DNA from 4 places in the Enterobacter sp. QK-SA4 genome. Region 2 is predicted to be linked to each of the others. Evidence: predicted binding sites of a transcription regulator. Region 2 holds the regulator's gene; each other region holds the start of a gene.
The links. Region 2 encodes LexA, which represses DNA repair genes until DNA is damaged. Its sites were predicted from a motif close to TNCTGTATGTACATACAGNA; they were not measured.
Positions count from the first base shown of each region.

Region 1: sulA (SOS-induced cell division inhibitor SulA) is a predicted target of LexA. The motif match lies at 2,995-3,014, and genes of this name have one in related genera.
Region 3: sbmC (DNA gyrase inhibitor SbmC) is a predicted target of LexA. The motif match lies at 4,096-4,115, and genes of this name have one in related genera.
Region 4: rmuC (DNA recombination protein RmuC) is a predicted target of LexA. The motif match lies at 5,118-5,137, and genes of this name have one in related genera.

Region 1 covers NZ_JBXFXH010000007.1:3,095,074-3,103,001, forward strand. Annotated here, with positions in the region: gene AC1VYI_RS16590 (YccF domain-containing protein) at 1-52, shown strand, start outside; gene yccS (YccS family putative transporter) at 72-2,234, shown strand; gene AC1VYI_RS16600 (TfoX/Sxy family DNA transformation protein) at 2,191-2,817, opposite strand; gene sulA (SOS-induced cell division inhibitor SulA) at 3,035-3,544, shown strand; gene ompA (porin OmpA) at 3,899-4,954, shown strand; gene matP (macrodomain Ter protein MatP) at 5,018-5,470, opposite strand; gene AC1VYI_RS16620 (AAA family ATPase) at 5,657-7,417, shown strand; gene fabA (3-hydroxyacyl-[acyl-carrier-protein] dehydratase FabA) at 7,486-7,928, shown strand, end outside.
Region 2 covers NZ_JBXFXH010000007.1:4,410,762-4,418,689, forward strand. Annotated here, with positions in the region: gene zur (zinc uptake transcriptional repressor Zur) at 1-197, shown strand, start outside; gene AC1VYI_RS22870 (CsbD family protein) at 267-476, opposite strand; gene dinF (MATE family efflux transporter DinF) at 597-1,934, opposite strand; gene lexA (transcriptional repressor LexA) at 1,998-2,606, opposite strand; gene AC1VYI_RS22885 (diacylglycerol kinase) at 2,715-3,083, opposite strand; gene plsB (glycerol-3-phosphate 1-O-acyltransferase PlsB) at 3,238-5,658, shown strand; gene gntU (gluconate transporter) at 5,776-7,116, opposite strand; gene gntK (gluconokinase) at 7,120-7,647, opposite strand; gene gntR (gluconate operon transcriptional repressor GntR) at 7,774-7,928, opposite strand, start outside.
Region 3 covers NZ_JBXFXH010000007.1:1,698,250-1,706,177, forward strand. Annotated here, with positions in the region: gene plaP (putrescine/proton symporter PlaP) at 1-1,091, shown strand, start outside; gene sbcB (exodeoxyribonuclease I) at 1,210-2,646, opposite strand; gene dacD (serine-type D-Ala-D-Ala carboxypeptidase DacD) at 2,845-4,011, shown strand; gene sbmC (DNA gyrase inhibitor SbmC) at 4,131-4,604, shown strand; gene AC1VYI_RS09645 (FUSC family protein) at 4,697-5,755, shown strand; gene AC1VYI_RS09650 (DUF496 family protein) at 5,914-6,249, shown strand; gene AC1VYI_RS09655 (gamma-glutamylcyclotransferase family protein) at 6,297-6,632, opposite strand; tRNA gene AC1VYI_RS09660 (tRNA-Asn) at 6,686-6,761, opposite strand; gene emmdR (multidrug efflux MATE transporter EmmdR) at 6,923-7,928, shown strand, end outside.
Region 4 covers NZ_JBXFXH010000007.1:178,201-186,128, forward strand. Annotated here, with positions in the region: gene metR (HTH-type transcriptional regulator MetR) at 1-634, opposite strand, end outside; gene metE (5-methyltetrahydropteroyltriglutamate--homocysteine S-methyltransferase) at 872-3,133, shown strand; gene AC1VYI_RS02370 (dienelactone hydrolase family protein) at 3,218-4,024, opposite strand; gene udp (uridine phosphorylase) at 4,280-5,041, shown strand; gene rmuC (DNA recombination protein RmuC) at 5,181-6,638, shown strand; gene ubiE (bifunctional demethylmenaquinone methyltransferase/2-methoxy-6-polyprenyl-1,4-benzoquinol methylase UbiE) at 6,705-7,460, shown strand; gene ubiJ (ubiquinone biosynthesis protein UbiJ) at 7,474-7,928, shown strand, end outside.

The DNA.
Region 1 (7,928 bases), 1.3 Mb from region 2:
AGAAGTGGCCCAGGCGGCGCGTGAAGCAAACGCGCGTCGTCGTTTTCAGTAAATAAGGACCGGCCGCGTTTATGCTAAGCCCACTGCTTCGCCGTTATACCTGGAACAGCACCTGGCTATACAACGTCAGGATATTTATCGCGCTTTGCGGCACGGCTGCCCTGCCCTGGTGGCTGAATGATGTCAAACTCACCATTCCGCTCACGCTGGGGGTGGTGGCCGGGGCGCTGGCGGACCTGGACGATCGTCTGGCCGGGCGTTTACGTAACCTGGTCATTACGCTCGTCTGCTTTTTCATTGCTTCAGCGTCCGTTGAGCTGCTTTTCCCGTGGCCCTGGCTGTTTGCCCTGGGCCTTACGCTCTCAACCAGCGGGTTTATTTTGCTGGGCGGCCTCGGGCAACGCTATGCCACCATCGCGTTTGGTGCATTGCTGATCGCCATCTACACCATGCTGGGCGTTTCCCTGTATGACCAGTGGTACCAGCAGCCGGTTCTCCTGATGCTGGGCGCCATCTGGTATAATCTGCTGACGCTAACCGGTCATCTGATCTTCCCGGTTCGCCCGCTGCAGGATAACCTTGCCCGCAGCTTTGAGCAGTTAGCCCACTATCTGGAACTGAAATCCCGGCTGTTCGACCCGGATATCGAGGAAGAAAGCCAGGCTCCGCTCTACGATCTGGCGCTGGCAAACGGCCAGCTGGTCGCCACCCTTAACCAGACAAAAGCCTCTCTGCTTACCCGTCTGCGCGGCGATCGCGGCCAGCGCGGAACCCGAAGGACCTTACACTACTATTTTGCCGCCCAGGATATTCATGAACGCGCCAGCTCCTCGCACGTTCAGTATGCTGCCCTGCGCGAGAAGTTCCGCTACAGCGACGTCATGTTCCGCTTCCAGCGCCTGCTGTCCATGCAGTCCCAGGCGTGTCAGCAGCTCTCGCGATCTATTCTGCTGCGCACGCCCTATCAGCATGACCCCCGCTTTGAACGCGTATTCAGCCATCTTGATGCGGCGCTCGACCGCGTTCAGGCCAGCGGAACGTCACAGGAGCACATCAAAGCGCTGGGCTTTCTGCTTAACAACCTGCGGGCGATTGATGCTCAGCTGGCAACCATTGAGTCCGAACAGGCGATGGCGCTGCCGGGCAGTGAGGTGGAAAATCAGCTTGCTGATGACAGCGTGCACAGCGTTAGCGATATGTGGCTGCGGCTGAGCCGCAACTTTACGCCTGAGTCGGCACTCTTTCGCCACGCGGTAAGAATGTCGCTTGTGCTGTGCGTGGGGTATGCCTTTATCCAGATAACCGGGCTGCACCACGGCTACTGGATCCTGCTGACCAGCCTGTTCGTCTGCCAGCCGAACTATAACGCCACCCGACACCGTCTTGCGCTGCGTATTATCGGCACGCTGGTCGGCGTCGCGATTGGCCTTCCGGTGCTCTATTTCGTGCCCTCCGTTGAAGGTCAACTGATCCTGATTGTGATCACCGGCGTGCTGTTCTTCGCGTTTCGCAACGTGCAGTACGCTCACGCCACCATGTTCATTACGCTGCTGGTGCTGCTCTGCTTTAACCTGCTGGGTGAAGGGTTTGAAGTTGCCCTGCCCCGCGTGCTCGATACCCTGATTGGCTGTGCGATTGCCTGGGCCGCGGTCAGCTTTATCTGGCCGGACTGGCGTTTCCGCAATTTGCCGCGCGTAGTGGACAGGGCGATGAACGCCAACTGTCGATACCTTGACGCAATCCTGGAGCAGTACCACCAGGGGCGTGATAACCGCCTGGCTTATCGGATAGCCCGTCGCGACGCGCATAACAGTGACGCAGAACTGGCCTCCGTTGTCTCTAACATGTCAACGGAGCCTCGGGCCACGGCGGAGATCCGTGAGACTGCGTTCCGCCTGCTCTGCCTGAACCATACGTTCACCAGCTATATTTCGACGCTCGGTGCCCACCGTGAGAAACTCACCAACCCGGGCATTCTCAACCTGCTCGATGATGCCGTCTGTTATGTCGATGACGCACTTCATCACCGACCGGCCGATGAGCCGCGCGTTCAACAGGCGCTGGATGAACTGGCTCAACGCATTGCGCATCTTGACCCTGGAAACGACAGCAAAGCGCCGCTGGTACTTCAGCAGATAGGCCTGCTTATCGCTCTGCTGCCTGAAATTTGCCGGCTGCAACAGCAAATCGCTACCTGGAGGAGTGATTCTCCTGTGGCTCAGGCAGCGCATTAAACCACTCCGTTAGCTCCCGGCGAATGCCTGCCGGGAGTGCCGCCTCATGCAGCCCCTCGATAGCCCCTTCCAGCGCGAAGAGAACTTTAATACTGAGCGCTTTGTTTTTTGCCCGCATCTTTAGCCAGCTCGCTCTTGCACCCAGCGCCCGCAGCGTTTCCTCATTGGTAATGCCAGCTTCAAAGAGCAATACTTCAAGTTGAAAGGTCAGGTTTGGCAGATCCTTAAGTCGGTTTCGTTGATGGCGCTGATAGCGTTCTTTTCTTGCCGCACTGAGCGCAAACGAGGAGAGCTGAAGCAACCGCTCCCTGTCCTGCCATAATCCATCATCCACACGATAATAGTTGAGCAGCACCGGGCGGCCTCGCTTCATCAACGTTAAAAAAGAGGAGGCATTTTTTACACAGTATTTCGCACTCTCCTCACAGGCGCGAAGATAAAGCTCTCCGTCTGACACCATGGCAAAAACCGCATCATCCACCGCCAGGGTATAGCCTCCAAACAGCGCGCGATGATGAATCTCGCCCAACGGGGAGAGGTATTCCTGGGATTTATAAATCCGTTCATAAGATATCTTTTTCATGATATTTCCCTTCAAAATCATAAAGTAACAACGAAATTTCTTACTAGCGGATCCGTTAGCAGGAAAATAGGCAACTTATCGCCGATGAGCAAGATGATTTTTCGAGGGACATCAAGATTGAATGAATTTTGCGAGTCGCTTTCCGAAAATGAGGTTGATCTTTATGCATACAGGGGTTACTGTATATCCATACAGTAACTACAGGGCTGGAATGAATATGCACACTTCAGGCTATGCAAATCGCTCAACCTCTCTCTCTTCTACCGCAGGCAATGTCGCGCAGAATTCCGTCGAGCGTGTTTCCACGGGGCTTATCAGTGAAGTGGTTTATCGTGAAGACCAGCCCCTGTTGACGCAACTTCTGTTGTTGCCGTTATTACAACAGCTTGGTCAGCAATCGCGCTGGCAGCTTTGGCTCACGCCTCAGCAAAAGCTGAGCCGTGAGTGGGTTCAGTCCGCAGGCCTTCCGCTTACCAAGGTCATGCAAATTAATCAGCTCCCGCCGTGCGATACCGTAGAATCGATGATCCGCGCCTTACGCACCGGAAATTACAGCGTGGTGATTGGATGGTTACCGGAAGAACTGACGGAAGAGGAGCATTACCGTCTGACTGAAGCAGCCGAAGAAGGGAATGCGATCGGGTTCATTATGCGTCCGGTTCGATCGGATTCTTACCGCAGAGGACAACTTTCTGGGCTAAAAATTCACTCAAATTTGTATCATTGAGTGAAATTAAGATTTTTCCTGGAATTTTTTTTGACCTCAAGATGGCATTAAAGTTCCCGGTCACAAAATTGCGGCAAGGCTTGTCTGGTGCGGTTCTCCTTAATTTTATTGCACAAAATTCGTTCGAAAAATGTTAAATAATCGGTATACGGAACTTTTTTTTTCATATGCCTGACGGACTTCACACTTGTAAGTTTTCAGCTACGTTGTAGACTTTACATCGCCAGGGGTGCTCGGCCTAAGCCGAAGATATCGGTAGATTTATATTTGACCACGCCCCCCGGTGAAGGATTTAACCGTGATTCTCTCTTGAGACTTTCATGGCGAATTTTGGATGATAACGAGGCGCAAAAAATGAAAAAGACAGCTATCGCGATTGCAGTGGCACTGGCTGGCTTCGCTACCGTAGCGCAGGCCGCTCCGAAAGATAATACCTGGTATGCAGGTGGTAAACTGGGCTGGTCTCAGTTCCACGACACCGGCTGGTACAACAGCAGCCTGAACAATAATGGCCCAACTCACGAGAGCCAGCTTGGTGCAGGTGCGTTCGGTGGCTATCAGGTTAACCCGTATGTTGGTTTTGAAATGGGTTACGACTGGTTAGGTCGTATGCCATACAAAGGCGACACCATCAACGGCGCTTTCAAAGCACAGGGCGTTCAACTGACCGCTAAACTGGGCTACCCAATCACTGACGATCTGGACGTGTACACCCGTCTGGGCGGCATGGTATGGCGCGCAGATTCCAGCAACAACATCTCTGGTGACAACCATGACACCGGTGTTTCCCCAGTATTCGCTGGTGGCGTTGAGTGGGCTATGACCCGTGACATCGCTACCCGTCTGGAATACCAGTGGGTTAACAACATCGGCGACGGCAACACCGTTGGTGTTCGTCCAGACAACGGCATGCTGAGCGTAGGTGTTTCCTACCGTTTCGGCCAGCAGGAAGAAGCAGCACCAGTTGTTGCTCCAGCGCCGGCTCCAGCTCCAGAAGTACAGACCAAGCACTTCACTCTGAAGTCTGACGTTCTGTTCAACTTCAACAAAGCGACTCTGAAACCAGAAGGCCAGCAGGCACTGGATCAGCTGTACACCCAGCTGAGCAACCTGGATCCTAAAGACGGTTCCGTAGTGGTTCTGGGCTTCACCGACCGTATCGGTTCTGACGCTTACAACCAGAAACTGTCTGAGAAACGTGCTCAGTCTGTTGTTGATTACCTGATCTCTAAAGGTATCCCAGCTAACAAGATCTCCCCACGTGGTATGGGCGAATCTAACCCAGTTACTGGCAACACCTGTGACAACGTGAAAGCTCGCGCTGCACTGATCGACTGCCTGGCTCCAGATCGTCGCGTAGAGATCGAAGTTAAAGGCATCAAAGACGTTGTAACTCAGCCAGCGGCATAAGTTATCGTCTTATAAAAAAACCCCGCCATGCGGGGTTTTTTATTGTCTGAAGAAAAGAAAAATCTATTTTTTACCCAACAGAGCCTGAAGGTCGTTCTTCAACGTCGACATCTGGTTGGCGTACTTCTCTTTATGTTCGGCATCCTCAATCAGCTGCACGATGGTTTCCGAAAGCGTTTTGCCCCGTCGTTGTGCCAGCCCAGCCAGGCGTTGCCAGACAACGAACTCCAGATCGATTGATTTTTTGCGAGTGTGCTGATGCTCAGCATTAAAATGCCGTTTGCGTCGCGCGCGAATAGTTTGCTTCATCCGGTTTAATAACGCAGGATTGATGTGTTTCTCAATCCAGCCGTTAACCTGTACCGGTTCATTTTCGAGGGTCAGCAAAATATCCACGGCTTCTTGCGCAGCGCTGGCTTCGATGTAGCAGGTGATCAGCTCCCCTTCACGGTGCTTTTTGACCAGGTACTTCCATTTCCAGCCGCTTTCGAGATTTTCCAGTTGTTGATATTTCATTGCGATCTCAGTGTTACCACGTAACTCTGTTCAGAATATCAGTTTTTTAGCAATCTGCTGAAAAGAAATCATATCCTGTGAGTGAATGCAGCCAATCGCCCTGTCGAAATCCCCGATCCTGCTTGGGTACAGCCCCCCGCTTACGGTATACTCCACGCTTTTACATCTGACTAAAAAACATCAACTTTGACCATTACGAAACTTGCATGGCGTGACCTTGTTCCGGATACCGAAAGTTACCAGGAACTGTTTGCACAGCCCGAACTCGCAAAAGAACACAAATTCATCCTTAGCGATACGCAGCCTCGTTTGCATTACGCGCTGGAGCAGGCATTAAGCCCATGGGCAACCGCGCCCTTCATGCTGCTCAAAGCCCCGGAAGAAGCGGAATACCTGACGTTGTTCGGGGATGCCGTGCGTCAGCTGAAGCCGGAAGCGAATGCCGTTTTTGGCGGCCAGTATCGTATTACGGGACATGATGTCACTTTCGAACCGGCGGCACAGGCCGACGGTCGTTTTGCCGCCAAGGGCGAGGTGATTACCGCGAACTGGGTCGAGGCAGAACAACTCTTTGGTTGTCTGCGCCAGTTTAACGGCGAGCTTTCGCTGCAGCCGGGGCTGGTACATCGCGCAAATGGCGGTGTTCTGATTATCTCACTGCGTACCCTGCTCTCGCAGCCGCTGCTGTGGATGCGTCTGAAAACTATCGTGCACCAGCAGCGTTTCGACTGGGTCGGCTACGATGAGTCTCGTCCTTTGCCTGTCTCTGTTCCGTCTATGCCGCTGTCGCTGACCGTCGTGCTGACGGGCGACCGTGAATCGCTGGCGGACTTCCAGGAAATGGAGCCAGAACTCGCTGAGCAGGCGGTGTATAGCGAATACGAAGACAGTACCCAGATTGCTGACGCCGACGATATGGCGCAGTGGTGCCAGTGGGTAATGGCCGTTGCTGAACGTTTTGCGCTGCCAACCCCTGCGGCTGACGCGTGGCCGGGCTTAATCCGCGAAGCGGTACGCTACACCGGTGACCAGGAAACGCTGCCGCTTTGCCCGCTCTGGATCGGCAAACAGCTGCGTGAAGTGGGTGTGATCAGCGGTAACGGGGCGTTCACCGGCGAACAGCTCACTCAGATGCTGGCTCAGCGTGAGTGGCGAGAAGGCTATCTTGCCGACCGTATGCAGGATGAAATTCTGCTGGAACAAATTCTGGTGGAAACCGAAGGCGAACGCGTCGGGCAGATCAACGCCCTGTCGGTGATTGAATTTCCCGGTCATCCGCGCGCATTCGGGGAACCGTCCCGTATCAGCTGCGTTGTGCACATTGGCGATGGCGAGTTCACCGATATCGAACGGAAAGCCGAGCTGGGCGGCAACATTCACGCGAAAGGCATGATGATCATGCAGGCGTTTTTGATGTCAGAGCTGCAGCTTGAGCAACAGATCCCCTTCTCCGCCTCGCTGACGTTTGAGCAGTCCTACAGCGAAGTGGATGGCGATAGCGCCTCTATGGCCGAGCTGTGCGCCTTAATCAGCGCCCTGGCGGAAGTGCCCATCAATCAGAACATCGCGATCACCGGTTCGGTGGATCAGTTCGGTCGTGCACAGCCAGTGGGAGGCCTCAACGAAAAAATTGAAGGCTTCTTCTCTATCTGTCAGCAGCGCGGTTTAAACGGCAAACAGGGGGTGATTATTCCTGCTCCCAACGCACGCCATTTGAGCCTTAGTCAGGATATTCTGGATGCGGTTGAGCAAGAGCAATTCGCCATCTGGGCCATCGAAGGGATTGAGGATGCTCTACCCTTACTGACAAATCTGGTTTGGGATGGCGAAGGGCAAACCACCCTGATGCAGACTATCCAGGAGCGCATAGCTCAGGCGACACAGCAGGATGCTCGTCATCGTTATCCATGGCCGTTACGCTGGCTGGGCTGGTTTAGTTCGAACTGATCGGACTTGTTCAGCGTACACGTGTTAGCTATCCTGCGTCCTTCACTAAAATAAGGCTTACTGAGAACATGGTAGATAAACGCGAATCCTATACAAAAGAAGATCTTCTTGCCTCTGGTCGCGGTGAACTGTTTGGCGCTAAAGGCCCACAGTTACCGGCCCCGAACATGCTGATGATGGACCGTGTCGTGAAAATGACCGAAACCGGCGGCAACTTCGATAAGGGTTACGTAGAAGCAGAACTCGATATCAACCCTGACCTGTGGTTCTTCGGTTGCCACTTTATTGGCGATCCGGTAATGCCTGGCTGTCTGGGCCTGGATGCCATGTGGCAGCTGGTTGGCTTCTATCTGGGCTGGCTGGGCGGCGAAGGTAAAGGCCGCGCGCTGGGCGTGGGCGAAGTAAAATTCACTGGCCAGGTTCTGCCTACGGCGAAGAAAGTGACCTATCGCATTCACTTCAAGCGCATCGTTAACCGCCGCCTGATTATGGGCCTGGCAGATGGCGAAGT
Region 2 (7,928 bases):
GCGTGGTGAAAGAAGAGGCTGCGGAAGGCGTGGAAGATATTATGCATACGCTGGCAGCGAAAATGGGTTTTGCCCTGCGTCATAACGTGATTGAAGCGCACGGACTGTGCTCTGCCTGCGTGGAAGTGGAAGCCTGTCGTCATCAGGACGCGTGTCAGCACGACCACTCTATTCTTGTGAAGAAAAAACCGCGTTAACGGCAAAAGAAAAGGCGGCTCATGGCCGCCCTCAGGGTGTACTTCCTTGTACTTGCGGGTAAAGCCCGGTTACCAGCGGTAGTCGTTGCGTTTTTCCCAGTCGCCCACTTCTTTTTCCGCCTGGTCTTTCGCGTAGCCGTAACGTTCCTGAATTTTACCGACAAGCTGATCGCGTTTACCTTCAATGACGGTCATATCGTCATCAGTCAGCTTACCCCACTGTTCTTTCGCTTTACCTTTGAACTGCTTCCAGTTGCCGCCGATTTCGTCTTTATTCATCATCGTGTCCTCTTAGTTAAGCGTCGGGTCGTAACGTCCGTTACGTTCTTTTCTGCTGGACGTGATAATTATTGTAGTTAAGGATTCGGCAGTTGATTTCATATTCGGAATCTTTAACCGTCACGATATATCGTGACGTGTAGGGAACCAGGTATCGTTTTGCCAGTGGCGATGCCAGATAAAAGCCAGCGATATCCCTCTCAGCGAGAGGAAAACGGCCAGGGCCAGCCACAAACCGTGATTACCCAGCCAGGGAAGCGTCAGCAGCGTCAGGCCAAACCCTGCCGCCGCGACCGCCATGCTGTTGCGCATTTCCGCTCCGCGCGTCGCACCAATAAACATGCCGTCCAGCAGATAACACCAGACGCCGACCACCGGTAAGATGACTTGCCAGATGAGATAGTGACTCGCCAGCTCGCGCAGCGCAGGGATAGACGTAAGCAACGCGACGATTTGCTCACCAAGGCAGGCATAAACCAGGCCGAACGCCAGCGCCACCAGTCCCGACTGGCGGCAGGCTGCCCGCCAGACGTCCCGCAGCTGCCCGCTTTCGCGCGCGCCGTAAGCCTGCCCGGAATACGCTTCTACCGCATAGGCAAAACCGTCCAGCGCGTAGGCGGTAAAGGTCAGTAGCGTCATCAATACCGCGTTGACCGCAACGATTTCTGGCCCCAGTCGCGCCCCGAAAACCGTCAGCGCGCCGAAGCAGAGCTGAAGCAGCAGCGAGCGCAGCATGATGTCACGATTAAGCGCCAGCAGCCTACGGATATTGCCGCGCCATGCAGTTTTGAGCTGCGCCAGGGAGATGCCGCGCATCGCCAGCACGCGCCAGACCATCCACAGACCAATAATAAAGGTTCCGTATTCGGCAATTGCCGTCGCCAGCGCCGCGCCCCGCACGTTCATATGCAGGCCCATTACCAGCCAGACATCCAGCACAATGTTGAGAAGGTTGCCTACCACCAGCAAAATCACTGGTGCACGGGCGTACTGAACGCCCAGGAGCCACCCCAGCAGAACCAGGTTTGCCAGCGAGGCGGGCGCGCTGAGCCAGCGGATTTCAAGGAAACGTCGCGCCTGAGCAAGTACCGCCTCGCTGCCGCCGACAACATGGAGCGCAAGGTCGATAAGAGGCGCACGAAATAAAACGATTAACGCCCCTGCACCGAGCGCAAGGATCAGCGGCTGGACCAGCGCGCGCGCCAGACGCAGCGGATCTTTTGCACCATAAGCCTGGGCCGTGAGCCCGGTGGTGCTCATGCGCAAAAAGAGCAGCAGCATAAACAGGAAGCTGGTTGCCGTCGCGCCAATCGCCACGCCGCCAAGATAAACAGGCGAATCAAGGTGGCCAATAACGGCAGTATCGACCAGACCCAGCAAGGGAACGGTAATATTGGAGAAAATCATCGGCAGAGCAAGACGCCACAATGCCTTATCGGATGCCGTCAGCAGTGACATGAAAAATACCGGGAGTCGAGAATGGAGCAGGCTACAGCGGCGCCATAGCCTGTCAGGAAGAGGTTACAGCCATTCGCCGTTGCGAATGACCCCAACCGCCAGTCCTTCGATAGAGAAGTTGTGTTCGCGGAGATCGACCACAATCGGGGAGAACTCGTTGTTTTCAGGCAGTAGCTGAACGGTGTTCCCCTGTTTTTTCAGACGCTTGACGGTGACTTCATCATCTATGCGCGCGACAACCACCTGGCCGTTACGCACATCCTGCGTTTTGTGCACCGCAAGCAGATCGCCGTCAAGAATACCGATGTCTTTCATCGACATACCGCTGACGCGCAGCAGGAAATCAGCGCTTGGTTTGAACATGCCAGGATCGACCTGGTAGTGGCCTTCAATATGCTGCTGTGCCAGTAAAGGCTCACCGGCAGCAACACGGCCTATCAGCGGAATGCCCGTCTCTTCTTCCACCAGCAGGCGGATACCGCGTGACGCGCCTGAAACAATCTCAATCACGCCTTTACGCGCCAGCGCTTTCAGGTGTTCTTCAGCAGCATTCGGAGAACGGAAGCCCAGACGCTGCGCGATTTCCGCACGCGTGGGTGGCATACCCGTCTGGCCGATATGATCCCGGATGAGATCAAACACCTCTTGCTGCCTGGTCGTTAACGCTTTCATTCCGCCCCCTGGGTGTATATACAGTTATGCTGTGAGTATATACAGTCAAAGGCGATTTTGGAACCAAAAACTGCACAAAAAACCAGGGACTTAATTATTCCTCGAGGCTCATCGGAAATGTGACCAAAGCAGCGTGACCCAGGTGATAACAGCAGTGATAATCGCCAGCAGCACGGCAGCAGAGCCCATGTCTTTTGCGCGGCCAGAAAGCTCATGGAAATCTGAACCTATGCGATCAACAACGGCCTCAATAGCGCTATTAAGAATTTCCACTATCATCACCAGAAGCACGGAACCGATTAGAAGTACGCGGGTAATAGCATCAATATCAAGGAAACAGGCGACGATCACCGCGATGATAGCGGCGACGCCCTCCTGGCGAAAGGCAGCTTCGTTGATCCACGCGGCACGGAAACCTTTCCATGAATAGCCGGCGGCTTTGATGATACGCGTTAACCCAGTGGTATTATTGGCCATTAAAAGAACCTTTTATGAAAAAAAGCGTCAGTAACAGGAACTGTAGCGCGTTTCGCTACAGCCTGAAGTATGACGGGTAACAACAGAAATTTTGCGCGCTTTCTGTTATCCTTGCGCCGCAATTGCATTATTAACCAGAGGCTTTACATCGTTTATGTCCGGCTGGCCACGAATTTACTACAAATTACTTAATTTACCATTAAGCATCCTGGTAAAAAGCAAGTCTATCCCAGCAGAACCCGCGCTGGAATTGGGGCTCGATACGTCGCGTCCTATTATGTACGTTTTGCCTTATAACTCGAAGGCAGACTTACTGACGCTTCGCGCCCAGTGTCTGGCGCATGACTTACCTGACCCGCTTGAACCGCTTGAAGTTGACGGTACGCTGCTGCCGCGCTACGTGTTCATTCACGGTGGACCGCGCGTGTTTACCTATTACACGCCAAAAGAAGAGTCCATCAAGCTGTTCCACGACTATCTTGACCTGCACCGCAGCAACCCCGATCTGGATGTGCAGATGGTGCCGGTATCGGTGATGTTTGGTCGTCGTCCGGGCCGTGAAAAAGGTGAAGAGAACCCGCCGCTGCGCATGCTTAATGGCATCCAGAAGTTCTTCGCGGTCTCCTGGCTGGGACGCGACAGCTTTGTGCGTTTCTCCCCTTCCGTTTCGCTGCGTCGAATGGCGGACGAGCACGGTACCGACAAGATCATCGCGCAAAAACTGGCGCGCGTGGCGCGTATGCACTTCGCCCGACAGCGCCTGGCTGCCGTAGGGCCGCGTCTCCCGGCGCGTCAGGATCTGTTCAACAAGCTGCTGGCCTCCAAAGCGATTGCTCGCGCCGTTGAAGACGAAGCGCGCAGCAAGAAAATATCGCATGAGAAAGCCCAGCAGAACGCCATTGCGCTGATGGAAGAGATTGCAGCGAACTTCTCTTACGAGATGATTCGCCTGTCCGATCGTATTCTCGGCTTTACCTGGAACCGCCTGTATCAGGGCATCAACGTTCATAACGCCGAGCGCGTACGCCAGCTGGCGCATGATGGCCATGAGATTGTCTATGTTCCCTGCCACCGCAGCCACATGGACTACCTGCTTCTTTCCTACGTGCTCTATCACCAGGGACTGGTACCGCCGCATATTGCTGCCGGTATCAACCTGAATTTCTGGCCAGCAGGTCCGATTTTCCGCCGCCTGGGCGCGTTCTTTATCCGTCGTACCTTCAAGGGCAACAAGCTCTACTCCACCGTGTTCCGCGAATATCTGGGCGAGCTGTTCAGCCGCGGCTATTCCGTTGAGTACTTCGTGGAGGGCGGTCGTTCCCGTACCGGACGTCTGCTCGATCCGAAGACCGGCACGCTGTCGATGACCATTCAGGCGATGCTGCGCGGAGGAACCCGTCCAATCACGCTGGTGCCAATCTACATTGGCTATGAGCACGTAATGGAAGTGGGCACGTACGCGAAAGAGCTGCGCGGTGCGACCAAAGAGAAAGAGAGCCTGCCGCAGATGCTGCGCGGCTTGAGCAAGCTACGTAATCTCGGTCAGGGCTACGTGAACTTCGGCGAGCCGATGCCGCTGATGACGTACCTGAACCATCACGTTCCCGAGTGGCGTGAATCCATCGATCCAATCGAAGCGATTCGTCCAGCCTGGCTGACGCCAACGGTCAACGGCATCGCGTCCGAGCTGATGGTGCGCATTAACAACGCCGGTGCGGCTAACGCCATGAACCTGTGCTGTACGGCGCTTCTGGCTTCGCGTCAGCGCTCGCTGACCCGCGAGCAGCTCACGGAGCAGCTGGATTGCTATCTGGACATGATGCGCAACGTGCCGTATTCCGTTGATTCAACCGTGCCTTCTGCTACCGCCAGTGAGCTTATCGATCACGCTTTGCAGATGAACAAGTTTGAAGTCGAAAAGGACACGATCGGCGACATCATCATTCTGCCGCGCGAACAGGCAGTGCTGATGACCTACTACCGCAACAACATCACCCATATGCTGATGCTGCCGTCGCTCATGGCGGCTATCATCACCCAGCACCGCAGTATTTCGCGTCAGGAGCTATTGCGTCACGTTGAGACGCTCTATCCGATGCTGAAAGCGGAACTGTTCCTGCGCTGGAGTAAGGATGAGCTGGCGGGCGAACTGGACAAACTGACGGAAGAGCTGCGTCGTCAGGGGCTGATCGCCGTTTCAAACGACGAACTCCACATCAATCCGTCGCGTTCCCGTACCCTGCAACTGCTGGCGGCCGGCGCGCGCGAAACGCTGCAGCGCTACGCCATTACGTTCTGGCTGCTGAGTGCGAACCCGTCTATCAACCGCGGTACGCTGGAGAAAGAGAGCCGGACGCTGGCCCAGCGCCTGTCCGTGCTGCACGGCATTAACGCCCCTGAATTCTTCGATAAAGCAGTCTTCAGCACCCTGGTTCTGACGCTGCGCGACGAAGGCTACATCAGCGATACGGGCGATGCCGAGCCGGAAGAGACGCTGAAGGTGTATCAGATGCTGGCAGAACTGATCACCTCGGATGTGCGTTTGACGATTGAGAGCGCGACGCAGGGCGAGTGATGTAAAAAAGCCGGGTGGGGTTTCACCTGACCCGGCCTGGCGTTCTGCATAATATAAAGGCCCGGTAAGCGTTAACGCTACCGGGCCTTATTTTTGAGCCTTGTTAAATCACCGCATTCAGCTCAGCAATGTGAAAGCAATCATCCCGACAATCGCACCCGTCGTGCCGAGGATGGTTTCCATCAGCGTCCAGGTTTTCAGGGTTTGCGCTTCGGTAGCGCCGGTAAATTTCCCGAACAGCCAGAAGCCCGCGTCGTTAACGTGAGAGACTACAATCGAACCGCCCGCAATACAGATAGACAGCGCCGCCATCTGCGCACCCGAGTAGTTCAGCTGTTCAATCACCGGCATCACCAGACCCACGGCGGTTAAGCACGCCACGGTTGCGGAACCCTGAATGATACGCACCGCCGCCGCCAGCACGAAGCAGGTTACCGCAATCGGCAGGCCCATCCCGGTCAGCGCTTCGCCCAGAGCCGGACCCACGCCAGAATCCACCAGCACCTGCTTGAACACGCCGCCGGCACCGATCACCAGCAGGATAATACCCGCCGGCTGCAGCGCGGCACCGCAGATCTCCATCACCCGGTCTTTCGGCATTCCCTGACGCATCGCCAGGCCGTAAATCGCCACCAGACAGGCCACCAGGATCGCCGTGAACGGGTGACCGATGAACTCGAACCATTCATAGGCGCTGGAACCCACCGGCACAAAGCGCGCGGCGATGGTTTTCAGACCCACGAGAACCAGCGGCAGCAGGATCAGCGACAGGCTGAAGCCGAAGGACGGCATTTTGCCCTCGCCCAGGTGCGGCTCGGTGATGTCGTCCGGAATATGCAGCTCAACGTAACGGCTGATGAAGTTGCCCCACAGCGGACCGGCAATAATCATCCCTGGAATTGCCGCGCACAGGCCAATCAGGATCATCCAGCCAAAGTCGGCGTGCATCTGGGACGCCAGCAGCATCGGCGCAGGCCCCGGCAGCAGAAACGCTGCAGCCGCCGCCACGCCCGCAAACAGCGGAATAACCAGCTTCACGAGGTTAGTGCCGGTATGGCGCGCCATGGAGAACGCGACGCTTATCAGCAGCACAACGGCCACTTCGAAGAACAGCGGCAGCGCGCAAATCAGGCCCGCCAGACCAATCGCGTAGTGCGCGCGGCTGTGGCCGAAGGATTTCAGCATCTTGACGGCAATCTGGTCGACCGCGCCCGTCTCGTGCAAAATCTTGCCAAACATCGCGCCAAGGGCGACCACAATCGCCAGGAAGCCCAGCGTGCCTCCCATCCCTTTTTCCATCGTCGCGGCGATCTTGTCGAGCGGCATACCGGAAAAGAGACCTGCACCTATAGAAACCACCATCAAAGCGACAAAAGCGTGCATACGCGCCTTCATCACTAAAAACAGCAGCAGCAACACGGAACCCACTGCTGTCAAAACTAGCGTTAATGTACTCAAAACTTACTGCCTTTTATTAATGACCTCGATGGTGCTAGCAACAACACCCTCCAGTGACTGATCGATATCAACCACTAAGACGTCTTTCTCATCTTCACCCGGCTCCTGCAGCGCTTCGAACTGCGTCACCAGCATCTGGGTTTTGAAGAAGTGACCTTTACGCGCCTTCAGGCGGCTTTCAATCACCTCGAAATCCCCTTTCAGGTAGATGAAAGAGAGGTTCGGGTTGCCGTCGCGCAGCAGGTCGCGGTAGGTTTTTTTCAGCGCGGAGCAAACAATCAGGGAGACTTTGTTGGTACGCTGCATAGCGAACGCGGCGTCATTCAGCGCCTGCAACCACGGTTTGCGGTCGTCGTCGTTCAGCGGCTCGCCGGAGGCCATTTTCATGATGTTGCTGCGCGGATGGAGGAAGTCGCCATCAAGAAACGCAGCCTGGAGTTGATGCGCCACTTCGCTGGCTACGGCTGATTTCCCGCTACCGGAAACGCCCATCAGGACGTAGACGTGGTGATCGTGATTAGTCGTGCTCAAAGGGTGTCCCTCAGTCAATTGTTACGGGTAACAGTTATCGGTAACATTGTCCTGCCGGGGCAAAAGAGAAGCAATATCCAAACGTGCGCGAAGTGAATAAGTGTGAGCTACTTCAAATTTGTCAGTTCAAATAGATCCACCCGGTGACAAGGTGAAACCTAAATCTAACATTTTTGGGGTAACCGTCTCGCCACGAATGCGCGCCAGCAGGCGTTCTGCGCCAATGCGGCCCATACGTTCACGCGGGGTGAGGACGCTCGCCAGACGCGGCTCCATCACCT
Region 3 (7,928 bases), 2.7 Mb from region 2:
TCAGCCCGACAGTTGGCTTTATGGTGGGCTGGTCTTCGCTGCTCGACTATCTGTTCGCGCCGATGATCAACATTCTGCTGGCAAAAATTTATTTTGAAGCGCTGGTGCCGTCGATTCCGTCCTGGATGTTCGTCGTTGCGCTGGTGGCCTTTATGACTGCCTTTAACCTGCGCAGCATTAAGTCCGTTGCCAACTTTAATTCCGTTATCGTTGTGCTTCAGGTTGTCCTGATTGCCGTTATTCTTGGCATGGTGATCTATGGCGTGTTCCACGGCGAAGGCGCTGGTACGCTGGCGAGCAGCAAACCGTTCTGGTCTGGTGATGCGCATGTGATCCCGATGATTACCGGGGCAACCATTCTGTGCTTCTCCTTTACCGGTTTTGACGGCATCAGCAACCTGTCTGAAGAAACGAAAGATGCAGAGCGCGTGATCCCTCGTGCAATCTTCCTGACAGCGCTGATTGGTGGTCTGATCTTTATTTTCTCGACCTATTTCCTGCAGCTGTACTTCCCGGATATCTCCCGCTTCAAGGATCCGGATGCATCTCAGCCGGAAATCATGCTCTATGTGGCGGGTAAAGCGTTCCAGGTTGGCGCGCTGATCTTCTCCACCATTACCGTACTGGCGTCCGGTATGGCCGCGCATGCAGGCGTTGCGCGTCTGATGTACGTGATGGGCCGCGATGGCGTATTCCCGAAAAGCTTCTTCGGCTACGTTCATCCAACCTGGCGTACCCCGGCGATGAACATCATCCTGGTCGGTGCCATTGCGCTGCTGGCGATTAACTTTGACCTGGTGATGGCAACGGCGCTGATTAACTTCGGTGCGCTGGTGGCGTTCACCTTTGTTAACCTGTCGGTTATCTCTCAGTTCTGGATCCGTGAAAAGCGTAACAAGACGCTGAAAGATCACTTCCAGTATCTGTTCCTGCCGATGTGCGGTGCCCTGACCGTGGGCGCGCTGTGGGTTAACCTGGAAGAGAGCTCTATGGTGCTTGGCCTGATTTGGGCGGGTATCGGCCTGATTTACCTGGCCTGCGTCACGAAGAGCTTCCGTAACCCGGTTCCACAGTACGAAGACGTCGCGTAATGACTCGCCGGGTGGCGCTAGCGCTTGCCCGGCCTACAAAACGACACACCCGTAGGCCTGTGCCAGCGGGCAAAAAAAAGCCGGAGACATCGCCTCCGGCTTTTTTTATACCTCTCGCTCAGACAATCTCTTGAGCGTACTGGAACAGGGATTTCAACAGCGCCTGTTTCTCAGCATTTCCTTCATACTGGCCATAAAGCTTTTCCAGCTCCTGGGCATAGCTGTTAAGAAACTCCTGGGTAAAGACATTGCGACGATGCTGCAGCCAGCGATCCTGCTCTGCCTCGTCCAGCGTGCCGGGGAAGTTACGCGCGCGGTAGTTAAACATCAGCTTTTCGATGCGTTTATCGGCGAAAGTAATATCCAGCGCCGGTAAGTTACGCGGCTCGGTTTGCAGAACGATATTCATCGCCGCGCGGTCGGCGTCGCTGAAGAAGCCGTTGTAGAGCTGGGCATCCACGTTTTCAGACGGCACGAACGGCTCCGCCTCGGCAAAGATAGCAACCACTTTCTCGCGCACCTGCGGGTTTTCGCGCAGCACTTTCAGGTTATCGAGGCAGTGCTGACGGTTAATGCCCAGTCTGTCCGCATCTTCCGGGCGCAGCGTATTCGCCTGCGCCAGTACCGGACATTTATTGATATGCACCAGTTTGACCGGCACCGCAGGCAGATCGCCGAGTTCATTCTTCGGCGTGTACAGCCGTTCACGCAGGGTATCGCTGTCGAGCTCCAGCAGCGGTGAAATATCGCCCGCCAAATCCACCATGATGACCGCATTACGGTTGTCCGGATGCCACGCCAGCGGCGCGACCCAGCTGGTATTGCCGCGCCATGCGCCAAACATGCCGGAAATATGCACCAGGGGTTTCATCTGCGGTACGTCGATAAGGGTCATAAGCTTCTGCTTGCTGCGATGGCTGAGCAGATACTCGAACAGTCGTGGCTGCGCGCTTTTCACCAGCTTCGCCATGGCAATGGTGGCATAGACGTCCGCCATCGCGTCGTGGGCATTGCTGTGCTCAATGCCGTTGGCGCGCGTCAGGTGTTCCAGCCGGAAGCTGGTCAGCCCTTCCTCATTTTCCGGCCAGTGAATGCCCTCAGGACGCAGGGCGTAGCAGGCGCGCATGATGTCGAGCAAATCCCAGCGCGAATTGCGGTTCTGCCAGCTCCAGGCATAGGGATCGTAGAAGTTACGATAGAAGATGTTGCGCGTCACTTCGTCATCGAAGCGGATGTTGTTGTAACCGACCACGCAGGTGTTGGGGACGGTAAACAAGTCGTGGATGCGTCGGGCGAATTCTGCCTCGTTAACGCCTTTTTCCCGCGCTTCCTGAGGGGTGATCCCGGTGACCATGACCGCGCCGGGCTGCGGCAGATAGTCATCCGCAGGCTTGCAGTAAAAGACCTCGGGCTCGCCAATGATGTTGAATTCGTCGTCGGTACGGATGGCGGCAAACTGCGCCGGTCGGTCCAGCGCCGGGTGCGTGCCAAAGGTTTCGTAATCGTGGAACAAAAAAGTCGGGCGAGCGGCAGAGTCAGACACCAGTAATACCATCCTGTTAAAAAATGACGTCACTATGGTAAACGATCGTGCGGTTCAGACCGAATAAAAAGCACCGCCGTGACGCAAATTTGCGCGCCAGCTTCAGAGAAAAATCTGCGTTTTGTCACATTTTTTTGCAATTAAGCCAGGTAACGACATCAGAACTCCCGTAAAAAGGTCATCGATTTTTAATGACCTGAGGATATACCGTTGAAACGCCGTCTGTTTATTGCTGTTTCTTTACTCGCTTCGAGTGTCTCATCTGCTTTTGCGGCCGAACCACTGGATTTTTCGCCGCAGCCTCCGGCCATTCAGGCTGGCTCCTGGGTGCTGATGGATTACACGACTGGTCAGATTTTAACGGCGGGCAACGAACATCAACAACGTAATCCGGCGAGCCTGACAAAGCTGATGACGGGCTATGTAGTGGATCGGGCCATTGATAGCCACCGCATTACCCCGGATGACATCGTCACCGTAGGACGTGATGCCTGGGCAAAAGGCAACCCGGTTTTTGACGGCTCGTCGCTGATGTTTCTGAAAGAGGGCGATCGCGTCTCGGTGCGTGATTTAAGCCGCGGTCTGATCGTCGATTCCGGCAACGACGCCTGCGTGGCGCTGGCCGATCACGTGGCGGGCGGGCAGCCGCAGTTTGTGAAGATGATGAACGACTACGTGCAGAAGCTGAACCTGCGCGATACGCACTTTGAAACCGTCCACGGGCTGGACGCGCCGGGCCAGCACAGCTCGGCCTATGACCTGGCCGTACTTTCCCGGGCCATCATTCACGGCGAGCCTGAGTTTTACCATATGTACAGCGAAAAGAGCCTGACCTGGAATGGAATCACCCAGCAAAACCGTAACGGCCTGCTCTGGGATAAGACCATGAACGTGGACGGGTTGAAAACGGGGCATACCTCAGGGGCCGGTTTTAACCTGATTGCGTCTGCCGTAGACGGCCAGCGCCGGTTAATCGCGGTGGTGATGGGGGCGGATAGCCCGAAAGGGCGTGAGGACCAGGCCCGGAAACTGCTGCACTGGGGGCAGCAGAACTTCGATACGGTGCAGATCCTGCATAGCGGTAAAAAAGTGGGGACAGAGCGTATCTGGTACGGCGATAAGGAGCAGGTGAAACTGGGCACCGATCAGGACTTCTGGCTGGCCTTGCCGAAAGCAGAGGTTCCCAATATCAAAGCCAAGTACGTGCTGGATAAAAAAGAACTGGAAGCGCCGATTGCTGCGCATCAGCGGGTCGGGGAGATTCAGCTCTATGACCGCGACAAGGTGGTAGCCCACTGGCCGCTGGTCACGCTGGAAGCCGTTGATAAAGGCGGCCTGTTCTCTCGTCTGAGCGATTATCTGCATCACACGCTTTAACTGCTGCTGAGCAGACTGGCAGGGTTGCGAGTCTGCTCACATAATAAACACTCCTCGTTTGCTGATAATCATAATCCCGTTTTATAGTGTATAAATATACAGTGATGAGCGGAGGCAGTATGGACTACAGCATTACGCAGCAACAGAAACGTAAGATTGCCGGTTTTCATTTGGTCGGCCCGTGGGAACACACGGTAAAACAGGGCTTTGAACAGCTGGTCATGTGGGTCGACGGGCGTCACATTGAGCCGCTGGAGTGGGTGGCAGTCTATTACGATAACCCGGATGAAGTCCCGGCAGAAAAACTACGCTGTGATACGGCCGTGACGGTACCGGATGATTTCGTCATCCCGGAAAACAGCGAAGGCGTCATGATGACGGAAATCGCGGCCGGGGATTATGCCGTGGCGACGGCGCGCGTGGAAAACTACGACTTCGCCACGCCGTGGTATCAGTTCTTCAATTCCCTGCTGCAGGACAATAAGTACCAGATGGCGCTCAAACCCTGCTTCGAGCGCTATCTTAATGACGGCAATGCAGACGGCTACTGGGATATCGAAATGTATATCGCGGTAGAGCATAAAACGGCTTAAGCCTGCTAAATGAAGGGTTTTTCAGCCGGGAGCGATCCGCCCGGCTGAAAACACAGTACAATTGTGATTTGCCGTGTAGCTGGAGAGCGGGTGTGCGTCCCGACAAATCATTAACCCCTTTTGAAATTCGGTTGTACAAACATTACCGCGTGGTGCACGGGTGTCGCATCGCGCTGGCTTTCGTATTGACGTTTGTGCTGGTCCGTTTGCTGGATGTTCCGGAAGGGACGTGGCCGCTGATCACCCTGGTAGTGGTAATGGGGCCCATCTCGTTTTGGGGGAACGTTGTTCCGCGCGCCTTCGAGCGAATTGGCGGGACGGTTTTAGGCTCGGCCCTTGGGCTTATTGCCCTTAAGCTGGAGCTTATCTCGTTTCCGGTGATGCTGGCATGGTGCGGTGCCGCCATGTTCCTGTGCGGCTGGCTGGCGTTGGGCAAAAGACCGTATCAGGCCTTGCTGATTGGGATTACTCTCGCGGTGGTTGTCGGTGCGCCCGCCGGGGATATGACCACGGCGCTGTGGCGAAGCGGGGATGTCATCCTGGGGTCACTGCTGGCCATGCTCTTCACCGGTATCTGGCCGCAGCGGGCTTTTCTGCACTGGCGTATTCAGATGGCGAACTACGTCACCGCCTTTAACCGCGTCTATCAGGCCGGTTTTTCCCCGAATCTGGTCGAACGTCCCCGGCTGGAAAAGCATCTGCAAACGATCCTCAACGATGTGGTCAAAATGCGCGGCCTGATCACGCCTGCCAGCAAAGAAACCCATATTCAGAAATCGATTTTCGAAGCCATCCAGACGGTAAGCCGCAATCTGGTCTGCATGCTTGAACTGCAGATCAACGCGCACTGGGCCTCGCGTCCCAGCCATCTGTTAATGCTGAACGCGCAAACCCTGAAAGAGACCCAGCAGATGACGCAGCAAACGCTCTTGACCATTGCCCATGCGCTCTATGAAGGGAACCCGCAGCCGATACTGGCCAACAGCGAGCGGCTGAATGAGATAGTCGCGGAGCTGAAGCAGTTAATCAATGAACGCCAGAGCGATAACGTGGCGGAAACGCCTATTCATGGCTACGTCTGGCTGAGCATGGAGCTGGCGCGGCAGCTTGAGCTGTTATCGCACCTTATTTGCCGGGCGCTGCGCAAATAAAAGGCTTATGTGACGCCTGCTGCTTCGATTCAGCAGCAATTGGGGTTATGATAGCTTTAAACGATATACTCATTGTCATTCGCAGCCGCTGTCAGTAAGGTTATTGTTACAACGGTTGCCTTAACGAATCCGAATCTCACATTATCAGGGGTGTAAAAATGGAAACTACCAAGCCTTCGTTCCAGGATGTTCTGGAATTCGTCCGCCTGTTCCGCCGCAAAAACAAGCTGCAGCGTGAAATCCAGGACGTTGAGAAGAAGATCCGTGACAACCAGAAACGTGTTCTGCTGCTCGACAACCTGAGCGACTACATCAAGCCAGGTATGAGCGTTGAAGCTATTCAGGGCATCATCGCCAGCATGAAGAGCGACTATGAAGACCGCGTTGATGACTACATCATCAAAAATGCTGAGCTGTCCAAAGAGCGTCGTGACATCTCTAAAAAGCTGAAAGTGATGGGCGAAATCAAAAACGGCGAAGCAAAAAGCGAGTAATCGCAGCGAATAGTGAAAAAGGCTCTCTGGTGACAGAGAGCCTTTTTTTATGATTCAGAACGCGGCTGTAGCTGATAAATCCAGGCCTGAACCTGCTTGCCTTCAAGAGTGGTCACCGTGACCTCAACCCGATCGTAGCCGTCTTCAAATTCGTCCAGCATTTGCCAGTTTGCGGCAAGGTTATCCGAGATAAACAGATAGCCTTCGACGCGGGGGGCGTCAGGGTGGAGCACAATTCCCGGGAAGTCCGCCGCGGCGCCCCAGCCGCGTTCGTAAAACGTGCCGGATACGGAACCGGCCAGCCATTCGCCGCCGATGTTTTCAAGAATATGCGCATTAGAGTGGCCCGGGCGCAGCGTGCCGTAGACAAACAGAGCGTTCATTTTCCCTCATCCGCAAAGCAAAAAGCCTGCTTTAAAAGCAGGCTTTTTAAATTTGGCTCCTCTGACTGGACTCGAACCAGTGACATACGGATTAACAGTCCGCCGTTCTACCGACTGAACTACAGAGGAATCGTTGTGGAGGCTTATCTTAGCGGCGAAAAAAGTTTTGTCAAACCTGATCTTAGGGAAAATCGACTGATTGCTGATTCTGTCGTCAGTTTGTTGTAAATCCACACATCTTTTTCTGGAAAATACTTTGCAGGATTAGCATTTGTCCCCCATCATTTGAAATGGAGTTTCAACTTTTCTCGCTAAGGTCCATTTTGAACGTCACTGCCTCCTTACGCCAGGCGATAACTCGCACGCCATGGTATGCAAAACGTAAAAGCTATCGTGTCCTGTTCTGGCGTGAAATCACCCCTCTTGCCGTGCCTATCTTCCTGGAAAATACCTGCGTTCTGCTGATGGGGGTTTTGAGCACCTTCCTGGTGAGCTGGCTGGGAAAAGAGGCGATGGCTGGGGTTGGGCTAGCGGACAGCTTTAACATGGTGGTGATCTCGTTCTTTGCCGCCATAGACCTCGGGACGACGGTGGTGGTGGCCTTTAGCCTCGGCAAGCTTGATCCCAAACGTGCACGCGAGGCGGCCCGCCAGTCGCTGATGATCATGACCATTTTTTCGATCGTTCTGGCGGCGGTGATCCACTATTTCGGTAAAGAGATTATCGATTTTGTCGCCGGGGAGGCCACGAACGAGGTTAAAGACCTGGCGCTGACCTATCTGGAAATGACCGTCTTAAGCTATCCGGCGGCGGCCATTGCGCTGATTGGCAGCGGCGCGCTGCGCGGGGCGGGCAACACCAAAATTCCGCTGCTGATCAACGGCGGGATGAATATCCTGAATATCATTATCAGCAGCGTGCTGATCTATGGCGTGTTCTCGTGGGAGGGGCTGGGGTTCGTCGGTGCCGGACTGGGATTAACCATTTCACGCTATATCGGTGCGGCAGCCATCATCGGGGTACTGATGGCGGGGATTACCCCCTCCCTGCGTCTGACGCTAAAAAGCTATTTCCGCTCCTTTAATTTCGCCATTATCTGGGAAGTGATGGGGATCGGCATTCCCGCCAGCATTGAATCGGTGTTATTCAACGGCGGGAAGCTGCTCACGCAGATGTTTGTCGCCGGGATGGGCACCGACGTTATCGCCGGTAACTTTATAGCCTTCTCTATTGCCTCGCTGATTAACCTGCCGGGTAACGCGCTGGGTTCGGCATCGACCATTATTACGGGTAAGC
Region 4 (7,928 bases), 4.2 Mb from region 2:
TGATGCCTGCCGGCTGCAGGAAGTGGCGCCAGATATCCAGACGACTGCGCTGGACCGGGTAAATCAGCAGCGTTTCTGTCGCCAGGTCTTCCGGCGTGATGCGCGTTTTGGCGGCCAGCGGGTGGTCCGGCGCCAGCACCAGGCGCACTTCATAATCAAACATCGGCGAATAGTGCAGGCCGCTGCGCGGCAGGATGTCAGAGGTCATGACCAGATCCAGCTCGCCCTGCTGCAGCGACGGCTGCGGGTCAAAGGTCACGCCGGATTTGAAGTCCATCTCCACCTGCGGCCACTTCTGACGGAAGTTCTCAAGCGCGGGGGTTAGCCACTGAATACAGCTGTGGCACTCAATGGCGATACGCAGTTTGGTCTGCTGCGGTTCGTTACACGCCTGCAGCGCGCTGGCGATTTGCGGCAGGACCTGATTCGCCAGCTGAAGGAGAATTTCACCCTGCGGCGTAAAGCGTAGCGGCTGGCTCTTACGCACAAAAAGACGGAAGCCGAGGCGTTGTTCCAGATCGCTGAACTGGTGAGAAAGGGCAGACTGGGTCTGGTGCAGCGTGGCCGCAGCAGCCGCGAGCGAACCGCAGTTCCGCAACGCTTGTAGCGTTTTCAGGTGTTTAATCTCGATCATGAAAGTCCTTCACTTCGCCATGAACATTTTGCGCTTGAGGAATATACAGTAACTGCCAATTATGGATGTGTAAACATCTGGACGGCTAAAATCCTTCGTCTTTTAAATTTATGGTGCGTTGGCTGCGTTTACTCACCCCGGTCACTTACTCATATAAGCTCCCGGGGATGAGCAAACTTGCCGCCTTCCCTAAATTCAAAATCCAAAGGATTTACAATTAATTAGAGGAAGAAAAACATGACAATCCGCAATCACACTCTCGGTTTCCCTCGCGTCGGCCTGCGTCGCGAGCTGAAAAAAGCGCAAGAAAGCTACTGGGCGGGTAATGCCACCCGTGAAGAGCTGCTGACGGTAGGACGCGAGCTGCGCGCCCGCCACTGGGATCAGCAAAAACAGGCGGGCATTGACCTGCTGCCGGTGGGCGATTTCGCCTGGTACGACCATGTTCTGACGACCAGCCTGCTGCTTGGCAACGTGCCGGCTCGTCATCAGAACAACGATGGATCGGTAGATATCGATACTCTGTTCCGCATCGGCCGTGGCCGCGCGCCAACGGGGGAGCCAGCGGCAGCGGCGGAAATGACCAAGTGGTTCAACACCAACTATCACTATATGGTGCCGGAATTCGTCAAAGGCCAGCAGTTCAGGCTGGCCTGGACGGAGCTTCTGGACGAAGTGGATGAAGCGCTGGCGCTGGGCCACCAGGTGAAGCCGGTGCTGCTCGGGCCGGTAACGTACCTGTGGCTGGGCAAAGTAAAGGGCGAGCCGTTTGACCGACTCAGCCTGCTGAAGGATATTCTGCCGGTCTACAAACAGGTGCTGAGTGAGCTGGGCAAACGCGGCATTCAGTGGGTGCAAATCGACGAACCGGCGCTGGTGCTTGAGCTGCCGCAGGATTGGCTCGATGCCTTCAAACCGGCGTATGACGCGCTCACCGGTCAGGTAAAACTCCTGCTGACGACCTATTTTGAAGGCGTGACGCCGAACCTGAAGACCATTACCGCGCTGCCGGTTCAAGGCCTGCACGTTGATCTCGTACACGGTAAAGACGATGTCGCGGAACTGCACAAGCGCCTGCCAGCGGACTGGCTGCTCTCTGCCGGGCTGATCAATGGCCGTAACGTCTGGCGCGCCGATCTCACCGAGAAATACGCACAAATCAAAGACATCGTCGACAAACGTGAGCTGTGGGTGGCCTCATCTTGTTCCCTGCTGCACAGTCCGATCGATCTGAGCGTGGAAACCCGTCTCGACCCTGAAGTAAAAAGCTGGTTTGCCTTCGCGCTGCAAAAATGTGAAGAGCTGACCCTGCTGCGCGACGCGCTGAACAGCGGCGACACGGCGGCAATTACCGAATGGAGCGCCCCGATCCAGGCGCGCCGTCACTCGGCGCGCGTGCACAACCCGGCGGTGGAAAAACGCCTGGCGGCCATCACCGCCCGGGACAGCCAGCGTCAGAGTCCGTACGAGGTGCGCGCTGAAGCGCAGCGTGCCCGCTTCAGTCTGCCCGCGTGGCCAACAACGACGATCGGCTCTTTCCCGCAAACGACGGAGATCCGCGGCCTGCGCCTGGACTTTAAAAAGGGCAATCTGGATGCGAATCACTACCGCACCGGCATCGCGGAACACATCAAGCAGGCGATTATCGAGCAGGAGCGCCTGGGGCTGGACGTGCTGGTGCACGGCGAGGCCGAGCGTAACGACATGGTAGAATACTTCGGCGAGCACCTGGACGGCTTCGTCTTTACCCAGAACGGCTGGGTGCAGAGCTACGGCTCCCGCTGCGTCAAGCCGCCGGTGGTTATCGGTGACGTCAGCCGCCCGGAAGCGATCACCGTGGAGTGGGCGAAGTATGCCCAGTCCCTGACCGACAAGCCGGTAAAAGGGATGCTGACCGGTCCGGTGACCATTCTCTGCTGGTCGTTCCCGCGTGAAGACGTGACCCGTGAAACCATCGCCAAACAGATTGCCCTGGCGCTGCGTGATGAAGTGGCGGATCTGGAAGCGGCAGGCATTGGCATTATCCAGATTGACGAGCCGGCGCTGCGCGAAGGCCTGCCGCTGCGCCGCAGCGACTGGGATGCCTACCTGCAGTGGGGCGTGGAGGCGTTCCGCATCAACGCTGCGGTGGCGAAGGATGACACCCAGATCCACACCCACATGTGTTACTGCGAATTTAACGACATCATGGATTCGATTGCCGCGCTGGACGCCGACGTGATCACCATCGAGACCTCGCGTTCAGACATGGAGCTGCTGGAGTCGTTTGAAGAGTTCGACTACCCGAATGAAATCGGGCCGGGCGTGTACGACATTCACTCCCCGAACGTGCCGAGCGTGGAGTGGATTGAAGCCCTGCTGAAAAAAGCGGCCCAGCGCATTCCGTCAGAACGCCTGTGGGTGAACCCGGACTGCGGACTGAAAACCCGCGGCTGGCCGGAGACGCGCGCGGCGCTGGCGAACATGGTGAAGGCGGCGCAGAACCTGCGTCAGGCGTAGCGGTGCTGGATTGCCGGGTGGCGACAACGCTTACCCGGCCTACCTATTGGCCCGGTAAGGCATAGCCGCCACCGGGCTTTTTTATTACGCTTTCTTACCGCCGTACTGGCTAAACCACGCCAGCATTCTCTGCCAGCCATCTTTGGCTGATTCTGCGTGATAGCTCGGACGATAATCGGCATTAAACGCGTGCCCGGCATCCGGATACACCACGATCTCCGCCTTCGCATTGGCCGCGCGGAGCGCATGGCGCATGGTCTCTACCGAATCCAGCGAAATGCCGGTGTCCTGACCGCCGTAAAGCCCTAACACGGGGGCATTTAACTCGGTGGCGATATCGACGGGATGTTTCGGTGAATTCAGCGTTTTTTCACCCACCAGTTTGCCGTACCAGGCGACAGCGGCTTTGAGCTGCGGGTTATGCGCGGCATACAGCCAGCTAATGCGTCCACCCCAGCAGAAACCGGTGACCAGAAGACGATGCGGATCGCCGCCGTTGCGCGCCGCCCAGCTGGCGACGTGGTCGAGATCGGCCAGCACCTGCGCGTCCGGGACTTTGCTGACCAGGTTGCTGAGCAATGTTGGAATATCGCTGTAGTCGTTCGGATCGCCCTGACGGAAGTAGAGCTCTGGCGCAACGGCCAGATACCCTTCCAGCGCCAGCCGGCGGCAGAGATCGCGAATGTGTTCGTGAACACCGAAAATTTCCTGTACCACGATCACGATGGGCAGCGGGCCGTCCGCCGATTTTGGCCGTGCGTGGTAAGCAGGCATGTTCTCTCCCTGCGTGGGAATGGAGGTCTCACCCGCGGTAATTGCCGCTTCTGGCGTCGACACGATGGTTGAAGCATGTGGGGCCGCAGCAGGTGCAAAACCGGTTTTTTCAGTCATGGCATTCTCCGTACCAATGAGTTAGCGCAAAGGTAAATATAGACACCAGGTTAACAACTCACAGTGCCTTAAACGGTCTATCTTTTGTGCAGCACCTGGCGATATAACTTGTTAATGTGATGTAAATCACTTTTTTATGGAAATTCAATGTAATCATTTTCATCCATGGTGAGGTATGTCACGAAAATATGCTTACTGCTTCTGTAAAGTACCGTTTTACTTCTTCTGACTAACCGACCCACAGAGGAGTCACCTATGTCTAAGTCTGATGTTTTTCATCTCGGCCTCACCAAAAACGATTTACAAGGGGCTACGCTCGCTATCGTCCCTGGCGATCCTGAGCGTGTGGAAAAGATCGCCGCGCTGATGGATAAGCCGGTCAAGCTGGCTGCCCATCGTGAGTTCACCACCTGGCGCGCAGAGCTGGATGGCAAAGCGGTGATCGTGTGCTCTACCGGTATCGGTGGTCCGTCTACGTCTATTGCTGTTGAAGAGCTGGCACAGCTGGGCATCCGTACTTTCCTGCGTATCGGCACCACCGGCGCTATCCAGCCGCACATCAACGTGGGTGACGTGCTGGTCACGACCGCGTCCGTTCGTCTGGACGGCGCAAGCCTGCACTTTGCACCGATGGAATTCCCGGCAGTGGCTGATTTCGAATGCACCACCGCGCTGGTTGAAGCCGCAAAATCCGTAGGCGCAACCACTCACGTGGGCGTAACCGCCTCTTCCGACACCTTCTACCCGGGTCAGGAACGTTACGACACCTTCTCAGGCCGCGTGGTAAGCCGTTTCAAAGGCTCAATGGAAGAGTGGCAGTCCATGGGCGTGATGAACTACGAAATGGAATCCGCAACGCTGCTGACCATGTGCGCAAGCCAGGGTCTGCGTGCCGGTATGGTGGCGGGCGTTATCGTCAACCGCACCCAGCAGGAGATCCCGAACGCCGAAACCATGAAGCAGACCGAAAGTCATGCGGTGAAAATCGTGGTGGAAGCCGCGCGTCGCCTGATCTAATCCTCTCTTCTGAAATCAAAGGCCGACGCGTTCGGCCTTTATTTTTTGCGTAGCGCCTCGCAGGAAAACCCTTTCAAACTGGACGTTTATACAGCACAATTCTATTTTGTGCGGGTAATACGTTGATGCAGGGGGCATTGTGGATATCTCGATCCTGATTTACGCGGTAATTGCGGTGGCGGGCGTGGCGATAGGCTGGCTCATTTCCAGCTATCAGCATGCACAGCAGAAGGCCGACCAGCTGGCAGAGCGCGAAGAGATAGTCGCTGAATTAAGTGCGGCAAAGCAGCAGCTTGCGCTGAGTAACCACTGGCGAGAGGAGTGCGAGCTGCTTAACAACGAGCTGCGCAACCTGCGAGATATCAACACCTCGCTGGAGGCCGATCTCCGCGAAGTCACTACCCGCCTTGAATCCACCCAGCTGCATGCGGAAGACAAAATCCGGCAGATGATCAACAGCGAGCAGCGCCTCAGCGAACAGTTTGAGAACCTCGCCAACCGAATTTTTGAGCACAGCAACCGCCGCGTTGACGAACAGAACCGCCAGAGCCTCAACAGCCTGCTGACGCCGCTGCGCGAACAGCTGGACGGTTTTCGCCGTCAGGTGCAGGACAGCTTTGGTCAGGAGGCCCGCGAGCGGCACACGCTGGCGCATGAGATTCGCAATCTCCAGCAGCTGAATGCGCAAATGGCGCAGGAAGCGGTCAACCTGACCCGCGCGCTGAAAGGGGATAACAAAACCCAGGGCAACTGGGGAGAAGTGGTGCTGACCCGCGTGCTGGAGGCCTCTGGACTGCGGGAAGGATATGAATACGAAACGCAGGTGAGTATCGAAAACGACGCCCGCTCGCGAATGCAGCCGGATGTGATCGTGCGGCTGCCGCAGGGTAAAGATGTGGTGATTGACGCCAAAATGACGCTGGTGGCGTATGAACGCTACTTTAATGCGGACGATGATTACACGCGCGAGTCTGCGCTGCAGGAGCACATTGCCTCCGTGCGTAATCATATTCGCCTGCTTGGCAGAAAAGACTACCAGCAGCTGCCGGGTCTGCGCTCGCTGGACTATGTCCTGATGTTCATCCCGGTAGAACCCGCGTTCCTGCTGGCACTCGACAGACAGCCCGAGCTTATCACCGAAGCGCTCAAAAATAACATTATGCTGGTCAGCCCCACCACGCTGCTGGTGGCGTTACGCACCATTGCGAACCTATGGCGCTATGAGCACCAGAGCCGCAACGCTCAGCAGATTGCCGATCGTGCCAGCAAGCTTTACGACAAAATGCGCCTCTTCGTGGACGACATGTCTTCAGTCGGGCAGAGCCTGGATCGTGCGCAGGATAACTACCGCCAGGCGATGAAAAAACTCGCCTCCGGACGTGGCAATCTGCTGGCACAGGCCGAATCATTCCGTAGCCTGGGGGTTGAGGTTAAACGCGAGATTAATCCGGAATTGGTCGAACAGGCCACCGCCCAGGACGACGAGTTTCGCCTGCGAGAAGGTGCGGACGAACAAAATACAAACAGTGAAGACAATACGTTAGCGGCGGATTTATCACCAGACGAGACTCCAGCGCGTTTCTTTCGCGGTGGTTGAAACGTAGGGCAAACGCGCCCAATCTGTTACACTTCACGAACATTTTACTGATAAGCAGGCTCTGAGATGGCTGACGATTCACAAGACACAACGCACTTTGGCTTTCAGACTGTTGCCAAAGCGCAGAAAGCTGACATGGTGGCCCACGTATTTCATTCCGTGGCGGCGAAGTACGATGTGATGAATGACCTGATGTCGTTCGGCATTCATCGCTTGTGGAAGCGCTTCACCATTGACTGCAGCGGCGTACGTCGTGGACAAACGGTGCTGGATTTAGCCGGTGGTACGGGCGATTTAACCGCGAAATTCTCCCGTCTGGTGGGCGAAACCGGTCGCGTTGTTCTCGCCGATATTAATGACTCCATGCTGAAAATGGGACGCGAAAAGCTGCGTAACATCGGCGTGGTGGGGAATGTGGAGTATGTGCAGGCAAACGCCGAAGCGCTGCCATTCCCGGACAATACCTTTGATTGCATCACGATCTCTTTCGGTCTGCGTAACGTGACCGATAAAGAAAAAGCGCTGCGCTCCATGTACCGCGTGCTGAAGCCGGGTGGACGTCTGCTGGTGCTCGAGTTCTCAAAACCGATCATTGAGCCGCTGAGCAAAGCCTACGACGCCTATTCCTTCCACGTGCTGCCGCGTATTGGTGAGCTGGTGGCTAACGACGCTGAAAGCTACCGCTATCTGGCGGAGTCTATCCGTATGCACCCGGATCAGGACACATTAAAAGCCATGATGCAGGACGCGGAATTTGAGAACGTTGAATATTTCAACCTGACGGCGGGTGTCGTCGCGCTGCATCGCGGTTACAAATTCTGAGTGGAGGTGTCCCGTGCCCTTTAAACCCTTAGTCTCCGCAGGCGTCGAGAATGTACTGAACGCTTTTCTGTATCGCGCTCCGGCGCTGAAAGCTGCACGTCAGCGGCTAAACGGGAAGGTATTACGCATTGTTTTAAAAGAGTTATCGACGCCGCTTGTGCTGGTATTCAGCGAACGTCAGCTTGACGTTCTGGGGGCGTGGGAAGGTCAAGCAGACTGCTCGGTCATCACGCACATGAGCGTGCTGCCAAAACTGCGCGATCGCCAGCAATTAACGGCGCTTATCCGCAGCGGTGAGCTGGAAGTGGAGGGCGACATTCAGGTCGTGCAGAACTTCGTTGCGCTCACCGATCTGGCGGAGTTCGATCCGGCGGAGCTGCTCGCGCCTTTTATCGGCGACATTGCCGCCGAAGGCATCGGGAAAGTTCTTCATGGCGGCGCCTCCTTTGCGCGTAAAAGCCTCCAGCG